Regions from separate parts of the Arthrobacter sp. Y3223065 genome, predicted to be linked through region 2. Evidence: riboswitches for the same ligand, from Rfam matches in the RefSeq annotation. Region 2 holds a riboswitch; the other holds the start of a gene.

Region 1 (9,793 bases), 100 kb from region 2:
ACCGGCCAACGCGATGATCAATGCCGGGGCGCTGACCGCCACCTCCCTGATCAAGGGCAGCGGCGGCAAGACCGGGTTCCGGCGCATCCTCGAGCACTATTCCGCCTTCGCTGGCCGCGACCTGTCGGTCAGCGAACGCACGTTCCAGTCGGAGGCGCGGCACGGGTACCGCAACCGGGCGCTGGCCCACCTGCTGCGCTCCTTCGAGGTCATCGAGCAGGATCCGGACCCGGTGGCCGAGGACTACTTCCGGCAATGCTCCGTGCTGGTCACCTGCCGCGACCTGTCGGTCATGGCGGCCACCCTGGCAAACGGCGGCACCAACCCGCTCACCGGCAAGCAGGTGCTGGACCTGGAGGTGGAGGAACGGGTCCTCTCCGTGATGGCTACCTGCGGAATGTACGACGACGCCGGCGCGTGGCTCTCGGACGTGGGCATGCCGGCAAAGTCCGGGGTCGGCGGCGGCCTGCTCGCGGTGCTGCCGGGTCAGTTGGGGCTGGCAGTTTATTCGCCGCCGCTGGACGACCACGGCAGCAGCGTGCGCGGGGTGGCGGCCAGCCGGCGGATCTCCCACGACATGGGGCTGCACTTCGTCCGGGCCGCGCGCACCGGCCGGAACGCCATCCGCGCCAGCTACGACATCACCGATGCCCCGTCCGGGATCCGCCGCAACGACGAGGCCGCAGAGGTGCTGCGCGCCAACGGGCACCGCGCCCGAGTCATCGAGCTGAACGGGGACCTGTTGTTCGCCGGCACGGAATCCATGGTGCGCGAGGTCAGCGACCTGGACGAGTCGGTGGAACTTGTCATCCTGGACATGCGCCGGGTGGATGAAACCGCCCCGGTCGCCCTGGACATGCTGGAGCAGCTTCGGGCCTCGCTCGCGGACGCCGGGCGCGAACTGGTGATGATCGACGGCGAGGGCGCCCTGGCGCAGCGGTTCGAAGACTCCGGGCGGCCGGTGCCGTCGTTCGCCACCCGCAGCACCGCCGTCGAATTCGCCGAAAACCGGTTGATCGCCGCCTATGGCGACGAGCTCTGCAGGCCCGCCACGGTGGACGTGGCCGATTCCCCTGCGCTCAGCCCGCTGGACCCCGAGGACTCCGCCGCGCTCGCGGAGTTGATGGAAGAACGCAGCTATGACGACGGCGAGCTCATTCGCCGGGTCGGCCAGCGCTTCGCCGGGGTCTATTTCATCCTGTCCGGCCGCGTTACCACCACCTCCACCGGGCCGGGGAACACCAGGGTCAAACTCACCACCCTCAGCGCCGGCATGACGTTCGGCGAAATGGCGCTGGGCAGCGCGGACCGGCAGGAAACCACCGTGCGCGCCGATGGTCCGGTTCGGGTCAGGCTCCTCCCGGCCGAAACCATGAGCCGCCTGGAGAGCGAAAACCCGCGCCTCGCCGTCGAACTTTGGAAAGCCCTGACCCGCGACGCCTACGCGCACGTGGACCGCTACATGCGCGAAACGGCCGTGCGCATCCGCGACTAAAGGCTCAGAACGGGTACTGCGCGTGCCCGTTCTGCTGGATGGTGATCCAGCGCTCCTCGGTGAACGAATTGATGCCGGCCTGCCCGCCGAACTTGCCGTAGCCCGACTCCTGGATGCCGCCGAACGGGGCCATCGGTTCATCCAGCACCGGTTGGTCGTTGACGTGGCCAATGCCGGTCTTGAGCCGCTGCGCCACCTCGATGCCCTCGGCCAGGTTCTCCGTGATGACACCGGAGGTCAGGCCGTAGTTCGTGTCGTTCGCCAGCTTCACCGCCTGTTCCGGGCCGTCCACCTCCATGATGGTGGTCGCGGAACCGAAGATCTCCTCGTCGTAGATCCGCATCTCCTCGGTGATCCCGGAGAGCACCGTCGCGGGCACCACGGCTTGGGCCGCCTTCCCGCCGCCGGCCAGCACCGTTGCGCCCTTGGACACGGCGTCGTCGATCAGTGCGTACTGCCGGTCCGCCGAGGCCTGGGTGACCTGCGGTCCGATCACCGTGTCCTGCTTCATCGGGTCCCCGGTGGGCAGCGTGGCGACTTTCTCCGCGAACCGGCTCGAGAACTCCTCGGAAATGCTGCGGTCCACAATCACGCGGTCCACCGACATGCAGATCTGCCCGGCGTTCATGAACGCGCCGAAGGTCGCCGCCTGCACGGCGTAGTCGACGTCCGCGTCTTTGAGCACCATCAGGGAGTTCTTGCCGCCGAGCTCAAGCACCGCAGGCTTCAGGTTCTGCGCCGCCAGCGTGCCGATGATGCGTCCCACCTTGGTGGAACCAGTGAAGTTCACGTTGCGCACGCGGGGGTCGGAGATCAGGGTGCTCACCACATCGTTCGCGTCCGCCCGGTCATTCGTGATGACGTTCAGCACCCCAGCGGGCAGGCCCGCGTCCAGCAATGCGTCCGCCAGGAACAGGCCGCAGGCCAGCGGCGCGTCCTCGCTGGGCTTGAGCACCACGGTGTTTCCGACGGCCATCGGGATGGCCATGGCCCGCATGCCCAGGATGAACGGCGCGTTCCACGGAGACAGCGCCGCCACCACGCCGTAGGGCTGCCGGACGGAGAACGAGAACTTGCCGGGCAGGTCGGTGGCCAGCACGTCGCCACGAGGTGCGGTGGTGGCTGCCGCTGCCGCGCGCAGGATGTTGGCGGCCAACTGGACGTTGAAACCGGCCCAGACCGCCACACCACCCACTTCGCCAGCCATCAACTCGATGCCCTGCTGCATCCGGTCTTCAAACAGGTCGGCAGCTTTCAGGAAGATCTTCGCCCGCTGGGTGGGAGGCGTCGCGGCCCACGCGTCGAAGGCCGCCGACGCCGCGTCGACCGCTCGCGTGACATCTTCCGGCCCGGCGGCCGCAACGGTGGCGAAGGCTTCGCCGTGTAGGGGTTGATGTCCTCGGTGGTCCTGCCGGAGGCTGCCGGGACGTGCTCGCCGTTGATGATCAACTCACGCGTGATGGGCATGGCGCTCATTCCTTTCCGAAGTGGCTGGGCCACGCCGCCGGCCACAGCCGAAGCGCCGGCCGTCCCCGCGGCCCGGATAAGGCGGAGCCTACTCCCGCCGTCGTGCTCGGACAATGGCCGCCCTGTTGCAGGGGAGAGCGGCCCGGATCAACGACGGCCGTGATGCTCCCCACTCTTCAAGGCGCCAGGGCACAAGAAAGCGGTGCGAACGAGGCCATTTTGTTCCCGCCGATGTACTCCCCACCGCCCTCGACTGCGCCTGAATCCGGAGCAGGAAGCCGGTGTCATTCGGTGACTCTCAGGTTATCCACAGGTAAATTTCAGGGCTTGGACAGTTATCGAACCGTTATGTACTGTTTTCAACACATCGGCGATCATCCGCTGATGTCCTCGGAGGGTATTGCCTAGCTCTGCCAGCCTTTCCGGGTTCGTTCGCTAGACATCTGGCAGAGGCGGGGGACCCACTTTCCGGGCCCCTCTTGGGGCTCTTGGGGTTAAGCCGTACGGAGTGCACACCGCGCTGCCGCACGGCCGGGTGACTCCCACCCGAACCCGACAGCTTACCTCGCAGGCATTGGGAGAGGTATCTTCTTGCTGCTCAAAAACAATCGCGCACGCCACCGTGCCACCCCGGTCCGCAACACCACCGTGGCCGGTCTGTCCCACGCCGTCTCATCCCGCGCCGGCACCGTCGGCCGCGGCGCCGCCGTGGTCACGGCCGCCGGTGGCCTGATGCTGGGTGCCGGCCTGCCGGCCAACGCTGCCGCCGATGTCACCGTCCCGACCTACGGTGCCGCCGACGCAACCGGCACCGTTGCCGCTCCGGCCAACGCCGGCTTCGAGGTGGAGCGCGCTTCGGTTACCAGCTCCACTGCCGACGCCGGTGCTGCTTCCGGTGCCACCACGCACACCGTGGTCGCGGGCGACACCGTCGGCACGATTGCCGCCCAGTACGGCAAAAATGTGCAGGACGTGCTGGCCATCAACGGCCTGGGCGTTTACTCCATCATTTACCCGGGCGACCAGATCGCGCTGACCGGATCCGCGCAGGGCACTCAGTCCGGTGGCGGCCAGGCAGCCCAGGGTAACGGCGGGGCCGCTACGACCCTGGCTGCGTCGACAGACGCCGCGACGGTCTCGCTGGCCAGCGCCGACATCAAGCCCGCCTCCACCAGCGGCAACCAGAGCATCGTGGACATCGCCATGTCCGGTCAGGGCACGCCGTACGTCTGGGGCGGCACCTCCACCGCCGGCTGGGACTGCTCCGGCTTCACCCAGTGGGTCTACGCCCAGGCTGGCGTCGACCTGCCCCGCCTCAGCCAGCACCAGGGCAGCGCCCTGACCCCGACCAGCAACCCGAAGCCGGGCGACCTGGTGGTGCAGAACGGCGGCGGCCACACGGGTATCTACTTGGGCGACGGCAAGATGATCAGCGCCCTGAACCCGAGCCAGGGCACCATGGTGCACGACGTGAACGCCATGCCCGTTACCGGTTACTACACGATGTAACCACCCCTCATGCCCCTGGAACGGCTATTCCCCCCAACGGCCGTTCCAGGATCACAGGGAAGCCTCGTCGGCCATGCGCCGGCGGGGCTTCTCCTCTCTTAACGCGCAGCAGGACTTCGCCTCCTCTCGTATCACGCGGCGGGGCTTCTCCTCTTTAAGGGGACCCGATTGAGAACTCTTCACGCTGCGCCCTCCCCCGCCGGTCGGAGGTTTTCTCCCGGCGGCGAGCATCGGCGTCGTTGTTTATTTGCGGTTGCCGCGCTCTGGGAATAGGAGTCAGCGGGGGCAGGTTAAGCTACTACTCTGCCGTAGACTCGGCGTTCTAGGGCTATTTTCGGCCGCCCGCAACAGCACGAACTCCCCCCGAGGATTCTCCCGTGAATAAAGAACCGTCGACGAAAAGAGCCTCGGCGCGGCCCGGATCCTCCAACGGCCGAGGGTTGACGGCTGATGAATCGCGCCGGAACCGCCGCGTGATTGGCATCCTGTTGGTCTCTGCGTTCGTGGTGATCCTGAACGAAACCATCATGTCTGTGGCGCTGACCGAGTTGATGGATGACCTCGGCATCAGCGCCCGCGCGGCCCAGTGGCTGACCACGGCGTTCATGCTGACAATGGCGGTGGTCATTCCGGTGACCGGATTCCTCCTGCAGCGTTTCACCACGCGTCAGGTTTTCACTGCTTCGATGGCGCTGTTCTCCGCGGGAACCCTGCTGGCCGCGCTGGCCCCGGGGTTCGAGGTGCTGCTGGTGGCCCGCGTGGTCCAGGCATCGGGCACGGCGATCATGATGCCGCTGCTGATGACCACGCTGATGAACCTGGTGCCGGCCGAAGACCGCGGCAAGACCATGGGCAACGTCTCGATTGTCATTTCGGTGGCGCCGGCCATCGGTCCAACCATTTCCGGCATCATCCTCAACACCCTGTCCTGGCGCTGGATGTTCTGGTTGGTGCTGCCGATCGCGCTGGGCATGCTGGCGGTCGGCAACCGGCGGATCCAGAACGTGACCGAGCCCCGGCCGGTGCCGCTGGACCTGCCGTCCGTGGCGCTCTCCGCCATCGGTTTCGGCGGGCTGATCTACGGCCTCAGCCAGGTCGGCTCCGGGCACGGAACAACGACGGCGGGGCCTGCTTCGGGTGCCGCCATGTGGGCTGCATTCGCGGTCGGCGGCGTGGGACTGCTCGTTTTCCTGCTGCGCCAGGTTCGCCTGCAGCGCTCGGACAAGGCGTTGCTGGACCTGCGGACGTTCCGCTCCGGCAACTTCTCCGTGTCCGTCGGGCTGATGGCTGTCAGCATGGCCGCACTGTTCGGCACCATCATTTTGCTCCCTATATATATGCAGCAGGTCCTGGGGCTCGAGCCGCTGCAGATCGGGTTGATGCTGCTGCCGGGCGGGCTGTTGATGGGCCTGCTGGCCCCGCCCGTTGGACGGCTCTATGACAGGTTCGGCCCCAGGGTGCTGCTGGTGCCGGGGACGACGGTGGTCAGCGCCGTGCTCTGGTTCTTGTCCACGGTCAGCGAGAACACCACCCCGCTGACACTGCTGGCGGCACACATCGTGCTCAGTGTGGGCCTGGCGCTGCTGTTCACGCCGCTGTTTTCCGCTGGTCTTGGGTCGGTGCGGCGGCAGCTGTACTCGCACGGAAGCGCCGTCATCGGCACCGTGCAGCAAGTGGCCGGGGCAGCAGGCACCGCCATGTTCGTCACCGTCATGTCCATGCAGGCAGGTGTTCTTTCCGCCGAAGGCGCGGCATCGACGACGGCGGTGGCGGGCGGAGTGCGGATGGCTTTCCTGACCGGCGCCTTCATCTCGATCGTGGCCGTGGTGGCCGCGTTCTTCATCCGGAAACCGGTGGAGGAGCCCGCCGAGGATGCGGCGGCCCTGGAAGGCGCGCCCGTCGCCGGCTGAAAGCGGAGGTTCTTCGGCCGGGATCTGAAGCGGGAGGCCCGCCGCGCTGGAGCGTGAGGCCCGGGCACGCCTTGAGAACGCCTGGTTCTCGACACCCTTGCCCGAGTGCCGTCCACTTCTTCTCCACAGAAAGCCCCACGAACTTTTCATCCACATACCGGCACCTGCTTCTCCTACCCTGTTCGGGGGCTTCATAGGCTGTATTTATGACGATCGACGCGCTCGATGAGGCTCCGGGAGCAGGGCAGGATGATTCCGTCCTGCTGGCCCGGATCCGCGCCGAGATCAGTGAACTGAATAATCGTCTGAGGAACGGCGGGCTGACACGCAGTACCAGGTCGGTGGCCCAGACGGCGGCACAGGTAGAAGAGCTGGCCAACATCGTTGGCCAAACCCAGCTGATCATGGCGGGCATCATCAAGGCGCAAAACATCGCCGCCGTCGGAGAGACGGACAAGCCGCATGACCCCGAAGAACCGAATCATCGTATGCGCGGCGCCTACAAAACGAACGAAGACTATCTGCGGGCGAAGCTCGGCATTCCACGGCAGGAGGCCGCTCGACGGTTCCAACTCGCGGAAGCCACCGAAGCCCGCCCGGCTCCTCAGGGCAAGCCTGTTGCGCCGCCCAGGCTGCCGGTGCTCGCACGTGCAATGGAGGAAGGAATGGTCTCCGGCCAGGCCGCAACTCTGATCCGGAAGGCTGTCGACGGGCTGCGTCGCACCGCCGACCCGGAACAGCTCCGCGAGATGGAAGAGGCACTGGTTCAGCATGCCTCCGATTACGACACCGATTCGCTGAGGCTGCTGATCCGGCACTGGGAGGGCGGCCTCAACCCAGCCGGAGCCGACCTCGGGCCTGCCGAGCTCAAAGCACGCCAGGGCCTGTTCTACCGCGGGCGGCGCAACGGCCTGCACTGCTACGAAATTAACGCCACCGATGAGCAGAACGAGGTTCTTGCAACCGTTTACAACACCGCCACAAACCCCCGCTTGAGGGAAGGGACGGCCACAGCCGGGACAGTAGGGTTTGAAGCGGTTGACGCACCCGGCACAGACTCTCAGTTGAACGGCGCCACCGATAACGCCGATGACTTCGTCACCACAGGCGCTCAGGACAACGGACCGGACGCTTTAGTTAGCCAGACGGCAGAGGACGGGCGTACCCGCCAGCAGAAGCAGCTCGACGGACTCATTGGTGCTTGCAAAGTCGCTCTCACCACGGACCTGCTGCCAGCCGCTGGCGGTCGCCGCCCACAGCTTCTGGTCACCATCGACTACAAGGACCTGGCAGCCGAAGTTGGACGTCCGGGCACCAGCACCTTCTCCGGACCGCTGAGCGCCAAGACCATTAGGCGGATAGCCTGCGATGCCGACATCATCCCGGTGATCCTCTCCGGCACGGGTGCGATTTTGGATGTTGGCCAATCCCAGCGGCTGTTTCCGAAGTACATGCGGCTGGCGATCACTGCCAGGGACGGAGGTTGTGCCTTCCCCGGCTGTACAGCGCCCTCTCCTTGGACGGAAGTGCATCACATCCAGTGGTTTGAGAAGGGTGGTCCGACCTCCGTCGACAATGGCGTCTTGGTCTGCGGGTACCACCATCATTTGCTGCATCAAGGAGATTGGCGGGTCGAGGTGAGCAAGGGCGTGGCTTGGTTCGTACCGCCGCTCAGTGTCGACCCGGCTCAAAAGCCGCTCCGCAACCACGTGTGGTTAAAGGACGCGCGGCTGCCCGAACGCCTGCCGGAGCCGGCGGCGGTGGGCTCAGGCTCCGGTCAGTGGAGCGGCCCTTCACCTGGTGGAGGCCTATTAGACTCTGACGCGGCGGTCCTCAGGACGCCGGTCCGCCCTTCGGGTCCGCTGAAGGTCCCGTTGCAGTCGGAACTCGATATCGGGATGGACAGCACCGCGGGAGCCATTGCGCCCGGCAGAAGTTCCAGTCCATTTGACGGTTGGCCGGCCCAGCCTGAAACTCCCCCGTTCTGATAGCTGGCGTTGTCGCCGGCCCCCGCGCCGCAGCCGGCCTAAGGCTTTCCCATTCCGCGCAAGAGCGGTTGGGAGTAGCCAGGCGGTTGTCTAACTACCCAGCGCCGTTGTTGTCGCAGGCTTGCTGCATGGAGGCCATGGCGTCTGCCGGGATCTGGTCGCCGGATTCGGCGATCTGCGACATCGGGCCGATGATCTCGGCGGGAACGCCGGCTGCTCCTGCTGCGGAAACCAGGCCCGCGAGCATCTCCTGTTCCTCTGCACCGATGCTGCCGTCCTGAATCGGGGCGCACACCTGCTTGACTGCTTCCCCGACCGCTGCGTTGGCCATGTTGGACGCGGCTTGGTTCACGGCCTCGGAAGCAGAGCTGGCGGCTTGGTCGATGGCGTCGGAGGCGGCCTGTTCGACCTGTGCACACCCGGTAGCAAGCAGAGCGACGAGTGGCAGCATGAGCAGTGCGGAGTTTCGACGAATCACCCTGCAACTTTACTATGCCGCGGTTGGGTTCCTGTGCGGGGTCAGGGCTGGGGGGTAGCCCCGTGCGGACAACACCGGGCGCAAACTTGGCGCGGGCAAGAGCGGGCGTGGACCGGGCGAGACGACTGACCACATAGCGCGGACTGCAGATCTGGCTCGTGCGTCGACGACGCGATCAGCGTCGCCGGGTTGCCCCCTAGCAGTCCGCCGTGTACTTGCCGGCGTGCTTAAACAGCTCCGCCGATCCGTGCCTAGCCCAAGCGATCATCTGCGGCGCGACCGCACTCACCGGGGCCTGCGTCAAGGGTAGTCAGCCAGCGGGGCCGTGGCTACGCTGGCAAAGAGGCACAACCTCACGGAGGAATCCAGATGGGCTTTGACCAGTATCACGAACCCGCCGCTGAGCTCTCCGCCGAGACGCGGACCTTTGCGCGGATGTGCGCCAACCTGACAGAGGAAGCCGAGGCCATCGGCTGGTACGAACAACGGATGTCGCTGGAGAAAGACCCGGAATCTGTCGCCATCATGGAGGATTCCCTGGCCGAGGAGTTCAAACATTTCAGCATGGACTTGGAGTTCCTGCTTCGGCGGAAGCCTAAATGGCGCCAAATTGCCCAGGGCACCTTGTTCCAAGGCGGCGATATCGTGACCAACGGCGGAGCGGCCGAGGCGGCAGCGGCGGCCGGTACAGGCCCGGAGCTGCCGATTCCAGTCTCTGCCCATGGGCCCGCTGGCCGCTCTCCGTCGGGGGCGGAAACTCGTACATACCCTCGCCGCGGGCCGGCCGGTTCTGATTCGTCGCTGGGAATCGGCAGCCTTAAGGAGGACTTCTCATGACCATCAATCACCTGCTGCGCGAGCATGCCCCAATTTCCGACGGTGGATGGACGCTGTTGGACCGGGAAGCCAAGGAGCGACTCACCGTGGCCCTCGGCGCCCGCAAGAT
Region 2 (9,793 bases):
GGTGGAGGCTACTCCGCCGGCGGAAGCTTCGGCCTTGGCCGGCTCCGCCTTGACTGCGGGGGCGGCGGCGGCGGCCTTGACCTCGACCGCGGGAGCGGGGGCTTGGACGGCGCCCTGTGCTGCGCCTGCGGCCTCCTCGACGACCGGGGCCACTTCTTCGGCCACGGCTTCGACAACAGGCTCCGGCTCCGGGGCCGGAGTGGACTTGATGGCGGGACGCGAGAAGGTCAGCTCGACGGCACTCGAAGCCTGGACGGTGTCCACCTGCACGCGGCTGGGAACGGACACGGTGGATGCGGTGCGTTCGATGGTGGTTGACTGCGCGGGAACCGCGGCGGTCAGGGCCAGTCCGGACGCGGCAGCGATGACGGCTGCTGAGCGACCCATGGATCCGGCATTGGACGAGACGGCTTTGGAAATCGTCTCCAGCGGGTTGGTGCGGACGGAAACGGCGCGGTGGCGCCCCGTAGCGGTGTCATTGAACACGTTAAAGGCCTCTCCCAATGCCTGCGAGGTGAGCTGTCGGATTCGGATGGGAGTGCATCCGGCCGCAGCCCTCTCCGGCAAAGCCTGAGAGTGCTAGCGACTTAACCCCAAGGGTTCCTGTACGAAACCCGGAATTGGTTCCCCCGCCTCTGCCCGCGAAGTTTTTGCGAACGGACTCCGGACGGTGGCAGAGCTCGGCAATCCACCCGGAGGTCCCAGCCGTTTGGCAACTGGCACGCGTTAGAGCGTATACGATCAATCACGCATTGTCACATTCTGATCACGGCGCGGTGATGTTTTGATTACGGGAGGCCGCGGGCCGTGCTTCCGGACGGTTCCGGGATGGTGCTGGTACGAAGGGTGCCGCGTGGGGCCTCGCGGCTCCGGACGGTTTCCGCGCTCCGTTTCCGCCCAGGTCTTCCGCGCTCCGTTTCTGTTCAGGTGGTCCAGGCGCCGTTAACGGCCGCGGCGCGCCCCGAAGGACGCGCCGCGAGAACAAGACCGTGGAAGGAAGGGATTAGCCTGCCGGACGGATGAAGACCGGGCCGGAACCGATGTAGGCGCTGCCCAGGACGGTGTTGTAGCCCGCCCAGCCGCCGTGGATGGCCTGGCCGTTGCCGACGTAAATAGCCACGTGAGCCACACCGGCACCGCCGTTAGCGTAGTAAATGATGTCGCCCGGCTGCGGGGTGGACACCTGCGTGCCGTAGGCAAAGAACTGTGCGGGGGCAAGGTCGCCCACCGCGAAGCCTGCCGCGCGCAGGGCGTTCTCGACCAGGGCGGTGCAGTCCTGGCCGACACCGATCTGGCCGTAAGCGGCCGCGACGATGGCGCCGGCGGCTCCGCTGGCGGCAGCCTCGTCGGCCTTCTTGATGGTCTTGGTTTCGTTCGACCCGGCGTCGTTGCCGGTCGTGGGGGTGATCTCGTTGGAGACGGCCTGAACAACTGCCTCCGGCGCGGGGGTGGAGGTGATCCCGGCACGTTCGAAGGTCAGCTTCACGGCTGCGGAGGCCTGCACGGCTTCCACCTGCACGCGGGCCGGGGCGTCGACCCCTCGGTCAGCGCTGACAGCCTGGGCCGGGATGGTACCGGTCAAAACCAGGCCGGTAGCGGCGGCGATCACGGCACCCTGACGTCCCATGGTTCCCGCATTCGCGGACACAGCCTTGGAAATCGTCTCAAGCGGGCTCGTGCGGACGGGGGTCGCACGATGGCGGCCCGCAGTAATGCTCTTGGACACGGTCTGTACCTCTCCCAAATGCCTGCGAGGTGAGCTGTCGGGTTCGGATGGGAGTTCATCCGGCCGGCCGGCGTGCGGGCTGGTGGCCCGGGCCTGATCGGCTTTACCCCAAGGACACCGTGCGATGTCCGGGAAGTGGTTCCCCCGCCTCTGCCATGCGAATCGGTGCGAACGAACTTCGGGCGACGGCAGAGTTCGGCATTCCGCCCGAAGGTGCCAGGCTGTGGGCGACTGGCACGGGTGAAACCTTATAACAGTTTGCGGGTTGTGTCACGTTCCGGTTACGGCGTGTTGGTCACAGCCAGCCGGTGGGGTCCACCAGCTTGTCGTTGACCATCACTTCGAAGTGAAGGTGGCATCCGGTTGAGGCTCCGGTCGTGCCGCTTTGGCCCACCATCTCCCCGCGCTGCACGGTGGCGCCGACCGACGTGTCGATGGTGCTCAGGTGGTTGTAGGTGGTCTTCAGGCCGTTGCCGTGGTCCACCACGATCCGGTTGCCGCCGCCGCCGACCTGGAAGCCTGCCTCGACGACGGTTCCGCCGGCTGCCGCGTGGACCGGAGTGCCACAGGCTGCTCCATAGTCCTGGCCGGTGTGCAACTCCCCGGCATAGCCGGTGATCGGACTGACGCGGTAGCCGAACGGCGACGTCATGGTCATCTCGTCCATCGGCTGCGAGAGGGAACCTTCGCTGCTGACAACCTTGGCGTTGCTCCCGGAAGCGACCATGACCTGCTTCAGCTTCGTGTCCGGGTCGAACTTGCTGGTCAGCCCGGCACGCTCAAACGTCAGGCGCGCTTCAGTGGCGGCGGAGATACTGCTGGCGGCCGGAGCCTCCTGCGGGGCGTCGGCCGTGGCGCCGGCCGTCGTCGGGAGCATCACTGTCAGGGCCATCCCGGACGCGGCTGCGACGATCGCGGTTTTATGCCCGACGTCGCGTGCGGCTGCTGCTACCGGCGACGGCGCCGGCTGGGCGCGGCGGCGGCCGGGTGTCGCGGCACGTGGGCGTGAGTGTTCGACCGGGGCGGATGAACGGCGCCGTCCCGAGGCTTTGTGACCTGCCAAAATTCTTTACCTCTCCAAAGCGCCTGCGAAGTTAGCTGTCGGATTCGAGTCAAGAGAAAACTCGGCCGCACCGCACCCAGCGTGAGTGGAACGATTCACCTACGCTTTGCCCGCTGCGGCTTCACCCCAAGGCAGCGTACAAACTGCCGCTTGGTGGGTCCTCCGCCCCTGTCTCACGGATACACGCCTCCGCCGACAGGGTTCGGCTTGCGGAGGGTGTGGGATCGATGTCTCGATACCCCGGTCAACTATACGTAAAACTCCCCGAAAGTAATAAATCCGTTATCCGTGGTGCGTGTTTTCAGGGGACAACGTTTCATCGCATTGATACAAAGATGTGCGCGGCAACTTCCGGAGGCAGTTCCAAGGCACCTTCGATCCCCGGCACGCGCACGGAAATGTACTCGCCGGCGGTCTCCAGTTGAAGGCTTGCGCCGGGCTTCAAGCCGCCCTCTTCCAGCTGAAGCAACAGTTCCGGCTCCACCTGGATGGGCTCCGCCAGCCTGACAATGCTCACCTGTTTATCGGCCGTGTAGCTGCCCATGGCCTGTGCCAGATTGAGCACGCCGGAGGTGAACTCTTCGGCCGGCTGGCCCCCGAGCGCTTCCAAACCGGGGATGGGATTGCCATACGGCGAAACCGTTGGCCTGCCCAGCAGTTCGTAGAGCCGCTGCTCGACCCGCTCGCTCATCACGTGTTCCCAGCGGCAGGCCTCGTCATGCACGTAGGCCCAGTCCAGTCCGATGACGTCGGAGAGCAACCGCTCGGCCAGCCGGTGCTTGCGCATCACTTCGGTCGCTTTTCGCCGGCCCAGTTCGGTCAGCTCAAGATGCCTGTCGCCGGTGACGACCACGAGTCCGTCCCGCTCCATCCGCCCGATCGTCTGCGAAACCGTCGGGCCAGAGTGGCGCAGCCGCTCGGCGATCCGGGCGCGCAGCGCAACGATGTTCTCTTCTTCGAGCTCGAGGATAGTGCGCAGGTACATCTCGGTAGTGTCGATGAGATCAGTCAATGGCTTCTTGCTCCTCGGCGCGGTTAAAAGGCTGCTCCAGCAGCATGCATGAGGGTGTTTTCCCCTCACCAGCCTAGCCTGTTTTCCGTGCCCGACCGGCAGCTACGCCGCGGGCTGAGGCGCCATGCGGCCAACGCAACAATGCCGGGTTCAACTAACGGCGGCCCTTGGCGTTGGGGCAGAATGAAACGGGCGTTCAACGGCGAACCGCCATCGAGATCATTGCCCCCACGCCAGGAAAGGTATTCATGAGCGATACCCAGTCCATCAGCATTCCCGCCGACCTGCTCCCGAAGGACGGGCGCTTTGGCGCCGGACCGTCCAAGGTCCGTCCGGAACAGGTCGACGCCCTGGTCGCCGCCGGCCAGAACCTGCTGGGCACGTCGCACCGCCAGGCACCGGTGAAGAACCTCGTGGGCAGCGTCCGCGAGGGGCTTAAGACGTTCTTCAAGGCGCCGGAGGGTTACGAGGTCATCCTGGGGGTTGGCGGCTCGACGGCGTTCTGGGACGTTGCATCCTTCGGACTGGTGGAGCAGAAGGCGCAGCACCTGTCCTTCGGCGAATTCAGTTCCAAGTTCGCCGCGGCCACCAACAAGGCCCCGTTCCTGGCCGAGTCGAGCATCATCACTTCGGAACCCGGCTCCCGGCCGGAGCCGCGGGCAGAGGCCGGCGTGGACGTCTATGCCTGGGCGCAGAACGAAACCTCCACAGGTGTGGCCGCGCCGGTGCAGCGCGTGAATGGTGCCGACGACGGCGCGTTGGTCCTCATCGACGCCACCTCCGCAGCGGGCGGGCTGGACGTGGATGTCACCCAGAGCGACGTCTACTACTTCGCGCCCCAAAAGAACTTCGCCTCCGACGGCGGCCTGTGGCTGGGCGTCTTCTCCCCCGCAGCGGTGGAACGGGCGGCCCGGATCGGTGCCACCGATCGTTGGATTCCCGACTTCCTCAATCTTGAAACGGCCATCGACAACTCGCTGAAGAACCAGACCTACAACACGCCCGCGCTGGCCACCTTGGTCACGCTCAATGCGCAGATCGAGTGGCTAAACGGCAACGGGGGCCTGGACTTCGCTTCCGGCCGCACCGCCGATTCGGCAGGACGGGTGTACCAGTGGGCGGAGGCTTCCGCGGTGGCGACCCCGTACGTGGCGAACCCGGAGCACCGTTCGAACGTCATTGCGACGGTGGACTTCGACGAGTCAGTTGATGCCGCTGCGGTCGCCAAGGTGCTGCGTGCGAACGGAGTGGTGGATGTGGAGCCGTACCGCAAGCTCGGCCGCAACCAGCTGCGCATCGCCACCTTTGTCGCCGTGGAGCCTGAGGACGTCAGCGCACTGCTGGCCTGCATCGACTACGTGGTGGACCGGCTGCAGGGCTGACTCCAGCGACGACGCGTCGATTCGCTAAGGTCCGGCTTCCGTTCGCGGCGGCCGGACCTTTTTGGTTGGCAGTTGGGTGCAGCCCTGGCAGCGTTACGCAGCCAGCGCTACCTGAGCAGCGTTACGTTGCCAGCGATGCGTCAGCCGCGCCGCGTCACCAGCGATGCGTCAGCAGCGCTTCATTGGGATCTTTACGGGCAGCATTGCGTCACCCGCGATGCCTCAGCAGCGAAGCGTCACCAGCGTTACACCGCCCGTCCAGCGAGCGCGAGGCTCCACCTCAAACTGTCCGAAGCAGCCGGTAGCGTGAGGATATGGACGGCGAGGGCGGCGAGCTTCGGTTGCCGGTTCCGGGACAGGGACTGGTGATGGACCTTGGTGTGCCCTCGCGTCCGGACAGTTCCCTGCTGGAAGCGCTGCTGCAGCAGGTGGTGGCAGCGGCGCTGCTGCGACGTTATGGCATCGGGCCTGATCGCGCCGGACTCTTTCCGGCGGCCTCCGACCTGGGTGCGTCTGCCGCCGTTGACGCCAGCTCTGCAGGGGTTTCTTCCCCGACCGAAGCCGCCGGCGGGCAGCCGCCCATGCCCGAGGACGCCGGAGCAACTCAGGGATTGGGCGCCGGGCTGCAATCGGCCGGGACCGTGGAGGGCGACGACGCATCCCTGCTGCTGGTGCCGGAGGGCACCGGGGGCGAGCCGGTGGTGCCCGAGGGTGGCGTGGGCGTGCCTGCCGTGCTGGCCGGCCTGTTGGCGGGGGTGGAGCCGGCGGAACTGGATGACGCGCAGACCATGGATTATCTTTTGGCCGCGGCGCGGGTGGAGGCGTGGGTGCAGTCCTGCCAGGTCAAGGCGTTGGACCGCTTCGCCCGGCTTCGTCCCGGCGTTGGCGCCGACTGCGACCCGGAAGGCTTTTCCCGGTTCGCGCCGCAGGAGATTTCGGCGCACCTCTCCACGGGGGATGCCGCGGCGCGGGCCATGCTGGCCGATGCCCGGCACATCTGCTCGCACCTGCCGGGCACTCTCGAGGCGATGGGCCGCGGTGATTTGGACTTGCCGCGCGCGAAAGCGCTGGCCCGCGGCTCCGCCGACCTCCCGCCGGAGTGTCTGCAGGACTTCGAAGCCGCTGTGCTGCCGGGTGCCGGGGAGATCACGCTGGACGCGGTCCGGTCCCGTGCCCGGCGGATGCGGGTCCGCCTGCACCCGGAGTCCTTGGCGGAGCGGCACCGGCGGGCGAACGAGTCCCGGGACGTGCAACTGACGGACCAGGACGACGGGATGGCCGAACTGTGGATCCGGACCAGCGCGGATAAGGCGCACCTGGTCTTCGACCGGATCCAGGCCACGGCCCGCTCCCTCCAAGGCCCCGGCGAGGCCAGGAGCCTGCCCCAGCTGCGCGCCGACGTGTTCACCGACCTGCTGCTGGCCGACGGCACTGGCCTGGCTGACGCCGCGAACACCGCGGCAGCGGCAGCGGAAGACACGGTACCGGCAGCGCCGGCACCGGCACACGCATTTGCCGGCAGCGACAGCGAAAGCTTCGCTGGAGGCATGTCCGGGGACGGCACTGTTGCGGTTCCAAGGCCGGCACCGGCCGGCGGCGACGATGGTCGGTCCGCACCCGCCTGCGGCGGCAGTGGCCGGGCCGCACCTGTCTGCGGCGGCGCGGGGCCGGGGATGCTGGTCACGATGCCCTTGACTACGCTGCTCGGACTCAGCGAGGAGCCCGGGGACCTGGCCGGGCGCGGGCCGATTCCACCGGATATGGGACGGCGGCTGGCCCAGTTGGCGAAATCCTGGTTGCTGGTGCTCACCGACGACCATGGTCAGGCGATCGCGGCCGCCCGGAAACTGCGGATTCCGCCCGAATGGCTCAAACGCCTGGTCCGTGTCCGCGACCGGCACTGCCGCTTCCCTGGCTGCCGCCGGGCGGCCAGGTATTGCGAGATCGACCATGTCCTCGCGTGGGACGACGGCGGGCCGACCGTGCTGGAAAACCTGCAGTGCCTGTGCAGCGCGCACCATGCGGCGAAGACCGGCGGGCACGCCCGGGCCGCTGCCGGGCCAGGCGGCGAGATCAGATGGACCACGCGCACCGGCCACCGCAAGACCACCCATCCGGACGAGGGCTGGGACACCGTCCTGCCCCGACCGAAGGAAACGGAAGCCGCCGCCAACGGCGGCAGCGGATACACCACCGACGGCACCGGAGAAGACGTCACCAGCGGCACCATTGACCGCATTGACCGCGGCGACCAAACGCCTAAACGCACTCTCGGCGGCATCGAGCTGCCCGATGACACCACCGACCCCAACGCACCACCGCCTTTCTGAGCTTCCCGCGGCAAGAGAAGATGTCGGGGGCACCAGCAGAAGATGCCGAAGGCGGGTTGTCTGGGTCCCGAAAGCTCTTAGGCGGGCCGGTCCGGCACGCCGTAGGTGATGCTCAGTTTCCGCACGGCTGAGCGGTCGAAGCGAAGGCGCATGTGGTGCGCACGCCAGGCCCATATGATCCCGATGGCGGCGGCGGCCACGCCCGACAGCGCGGCAACGCCCAGTCCCCAGCGCGGTCCGAAGCTGTTGGCCACCAAACCGACCAGCGGCGCACCGAGCGGGGTTCCGCCCATCAGGATGGCCATATACAAGGACATGACGCGCCCGCGCATCATGGGAGCAGTCGTGGTCTGCACATAGGCGTTGGCGCTGGTCATGATCGTGATGGCCGCAGCTCCGACCGGCACCAGCGCCAGCCCGAAGAGCCAGACCGTCGGGGCCAGCCCTGCCACGGTGCAGGCGATGCCGAAGGCCACGGACGCGCCGAAGATATAGCGCAGCCGGGGCCGGTCCCGCCGCGCGCTGAGCAGCGAGCCGGTGACCGAACCCGCTGCCATCACCGAGGAAAGTATGCCGAAATCACCGGCGTGCCCGCCGAATTCCGTGCGCGCCATGGAGGCGACAAAGACGGAAAAGTTCAGGCCGAAGGTACCGATGATGAAAATGGCGGCCAGCACCACCACCAGGTCGGGCCGCTGCTTCACATACCGGAAGCCTTCGAGGATCTGGCCGCGCCCCTTGGCGGCCTTCTCCCGCAGGTGAAGCTCCTGCCGTCGGATAGCGAGCAGCGCCGCGATCATCGCCGCGAAGGTGGCGGTGTTGATGAGGAACACCGGCCCGGGGCCGATGGCGACGGTGAGCACACCGGCAATGGCCGGCCCGACCATCCTGGCCAGGTTGAACGAGGTGCTGTTCAGCGCCACCGCATTCGGCAGGTAATCGTCGCGCACCACGTCCGAGACGAACGTCTGCCGTGCGGGCGCGTCCACTGCTGTCACCATCCCAAGTGCCAGGGCGAAGGCGTAGACGTGCCACAGCTGGGCGACGTCGGCGATCACCATCAGACCCAACGCCAGACCCAGCACGGCCATCGAAATCTGGGTGGCCATCAGCAGCTTTTGCCGGTCAAACCGGTCGGCAACCAGCCCGGCCCAGGGAGCCATGACCAGTTGCGGTCCCATCTGCAGAGCCATCACGATGCCCATGGCAGCAGCGTCCTGCTCGGTCAGGATGTCGTAGACCAGCCAGTCCTGCGCCGTGCGCTGCATCCACGTGCCGATATTGGAGACCAACGCTCCGATGAACCAGATCCGGTAGTTGAACAACCTCAGTGAACGAAACACGCTTTACCGCCCTTTCCGGCTGCAGACCTGCCTCGTCGATGGGTCGCGTCAGGACGTAGTTTCGGCGCCGTCCTCGGTCGCGGCGATGTCGGACGTCTCGGTCGCGGCGATGTCGGAGGCCTCGGCGCCGTTCCCTTCGGATACGTCCTCGGTAGCCGGACGGAGGTCCTCGGCTGCAGCCACGCCGTCCGCGGCTACTCCGGCGTCGTCGGAGACCGCACCCGTATCGGGGGCTGCACCGCCGTCGTCGGAGGCCGCACCCGTATCGGGAGCTGCACCGGCGTCCTCTGCCTCATCCGTATCGGGAGCTGCACCGGCGACGTCTGCCGCATCGGCCGCAGCAACTGCCTCGGTGGTGTCCGCCGCCGCATCGGCCGCAGCATCTGCCTCGGCTGCCTCAATGCGGTCCGCCGCCTCTGCTTCCGCCGCGGCCGCGGCTTCTTCAGGCCGAACCCGGTCGGCCCACGGCACCCACTCGGGAGCCAGGAGCGACTTCTCCGAGGGAAGCAGGCCTACTTCGCAGACCGTGGCTTCCTTGCCGCGCGGCACCCGGGCAAGCGTGGCGTACCACTGCCAGCCCACGTAGCCCGCCAGTTGCGCCTCGAACCGATGGGTGACCAGGCGGTCGCCGTCGGCAAAGCTGCCGACGTGTGCACCGATTTGCTCGGACGGGGCGATCTCCAGCACACCGTTGCGCGCACGGTCCACCGCGGCGGCCAACACAGCATCCAGCTTGGGAGCGCGCTTCGCGGGACGACGCCGGGGCGCGGCCTCGGCCTGCGGCTCGCCGGCGGCCGCCGGCTCCGCGTCAACCGTTTCAGCGCTGGCGTCGGTCATGTTTTCAGTCATCAAGGCCGCTTACGCGTCCAGGTCGTCGGCCACGCGGCGGAGCACCGCTGCGACCTTCGACGCGTGGGAGCGCTCCGGGTAGCGGCCC

What was found. Region 2 has a riboswitch for cyclic di-AMP ahead of AC5RUK_RS16825 (NlpC/P60 family protein). Riboswitches for the same ligand answer to the same signal wherever they lie in the genome.
Region 1: linked by a shared signal. The riboswitch ahead of AC5RUK_RS16385 (C40 family peptidase) and the one ahead of AC5RUK_RS16825 (NlpC/P60 family protein) in region 2 are both predicted to bind cyclic di-AMP.

What each region holds. Positions count from the first base shown of each region.
Region 1 covers NZ_JBNHGC010000007.1:43,872-53,664, forward strand. Annotated here, with positions in the region: gene glsA (glutaminase A) at 1-1,495, shown strand, start outside; partial or broken gene AC5RUK_RS16380 (aldehyde dehydrogenase family protein) at 1,500-2,831, opposite strand; cyclic di-AMP (ydaO/yuaA leader) riboswitch at 3,386-3,550, shown strand; gene AC5RUK_RS16385 (C40 family peptidase) at 3,554-4,471, shown strand; gene AC5RUK_RS16390 (MDR family MFS transporter) at 4,849-6,381, shown strand; gene AC5RUK_RS16395 (HNH endonuclease signature motif containing protein) at 6,588-8,369, shown strand; gene AC5RUK_RS16400 (hypothetical protein) at 8,464-8,847, opposite strand; gene AC5RUK_RS16405 (ferritin family protein) at 9,217-9,684, shown strand; gene AC5RUK_RS16410 (family 1 encapsulin nanocompartment shell protein) at 9,681-9,793, shown strand, end outside.
Region 2 covers NZ_JBNHGC010000007.1:146,106-155,898, forward strand. Annotated here, with positions in the region: gene AC5RUK_RS16820 (NlpC/P60 family protein) at 1-486, opposite strand, end outside; cyclic di-AMP (ydaO/yuaA leader) riboswitch at 491-665, opposite strand; gene AC5RUK_RS16825 (NlpC/P60 family protein) at 1,004-1,627, opposite strand; cyclic di-AMP (ydaO/yuaA leader) riboswitch at 1,731-1,904, opposite strand; gene AC5RUK_RS16830 (M23 family metallopeptidase) at 2,022-2,789, opposite strand; cyclic di-AMP (ydaO/yuaA leader) riboswitch at 2,795-3,007, opposite strand; gene AC5RUK_RS16835 (iron-dependent transcriptional repressor DtxR) at 3,106-3,801, opposite strand; gene serC (phosphoserine transaminase) at 4,050-5,183, shown strand; gene AC5RUK_RS16845 (HNH endonuclease signature motif containing protein) at 5,498-7,513, shown strand; gene AC5RUK_RS16850 (MFS transporter) at 7,591-8,856, opposite strand; gene AC5RUK_RS16855 (DUF3027 domain-containing protein) at 8,905-9,705, opposite strand; gene AC5RUK_RS16860 (cold-shock protein) at 9,715-9,793, opposite strand, start outside.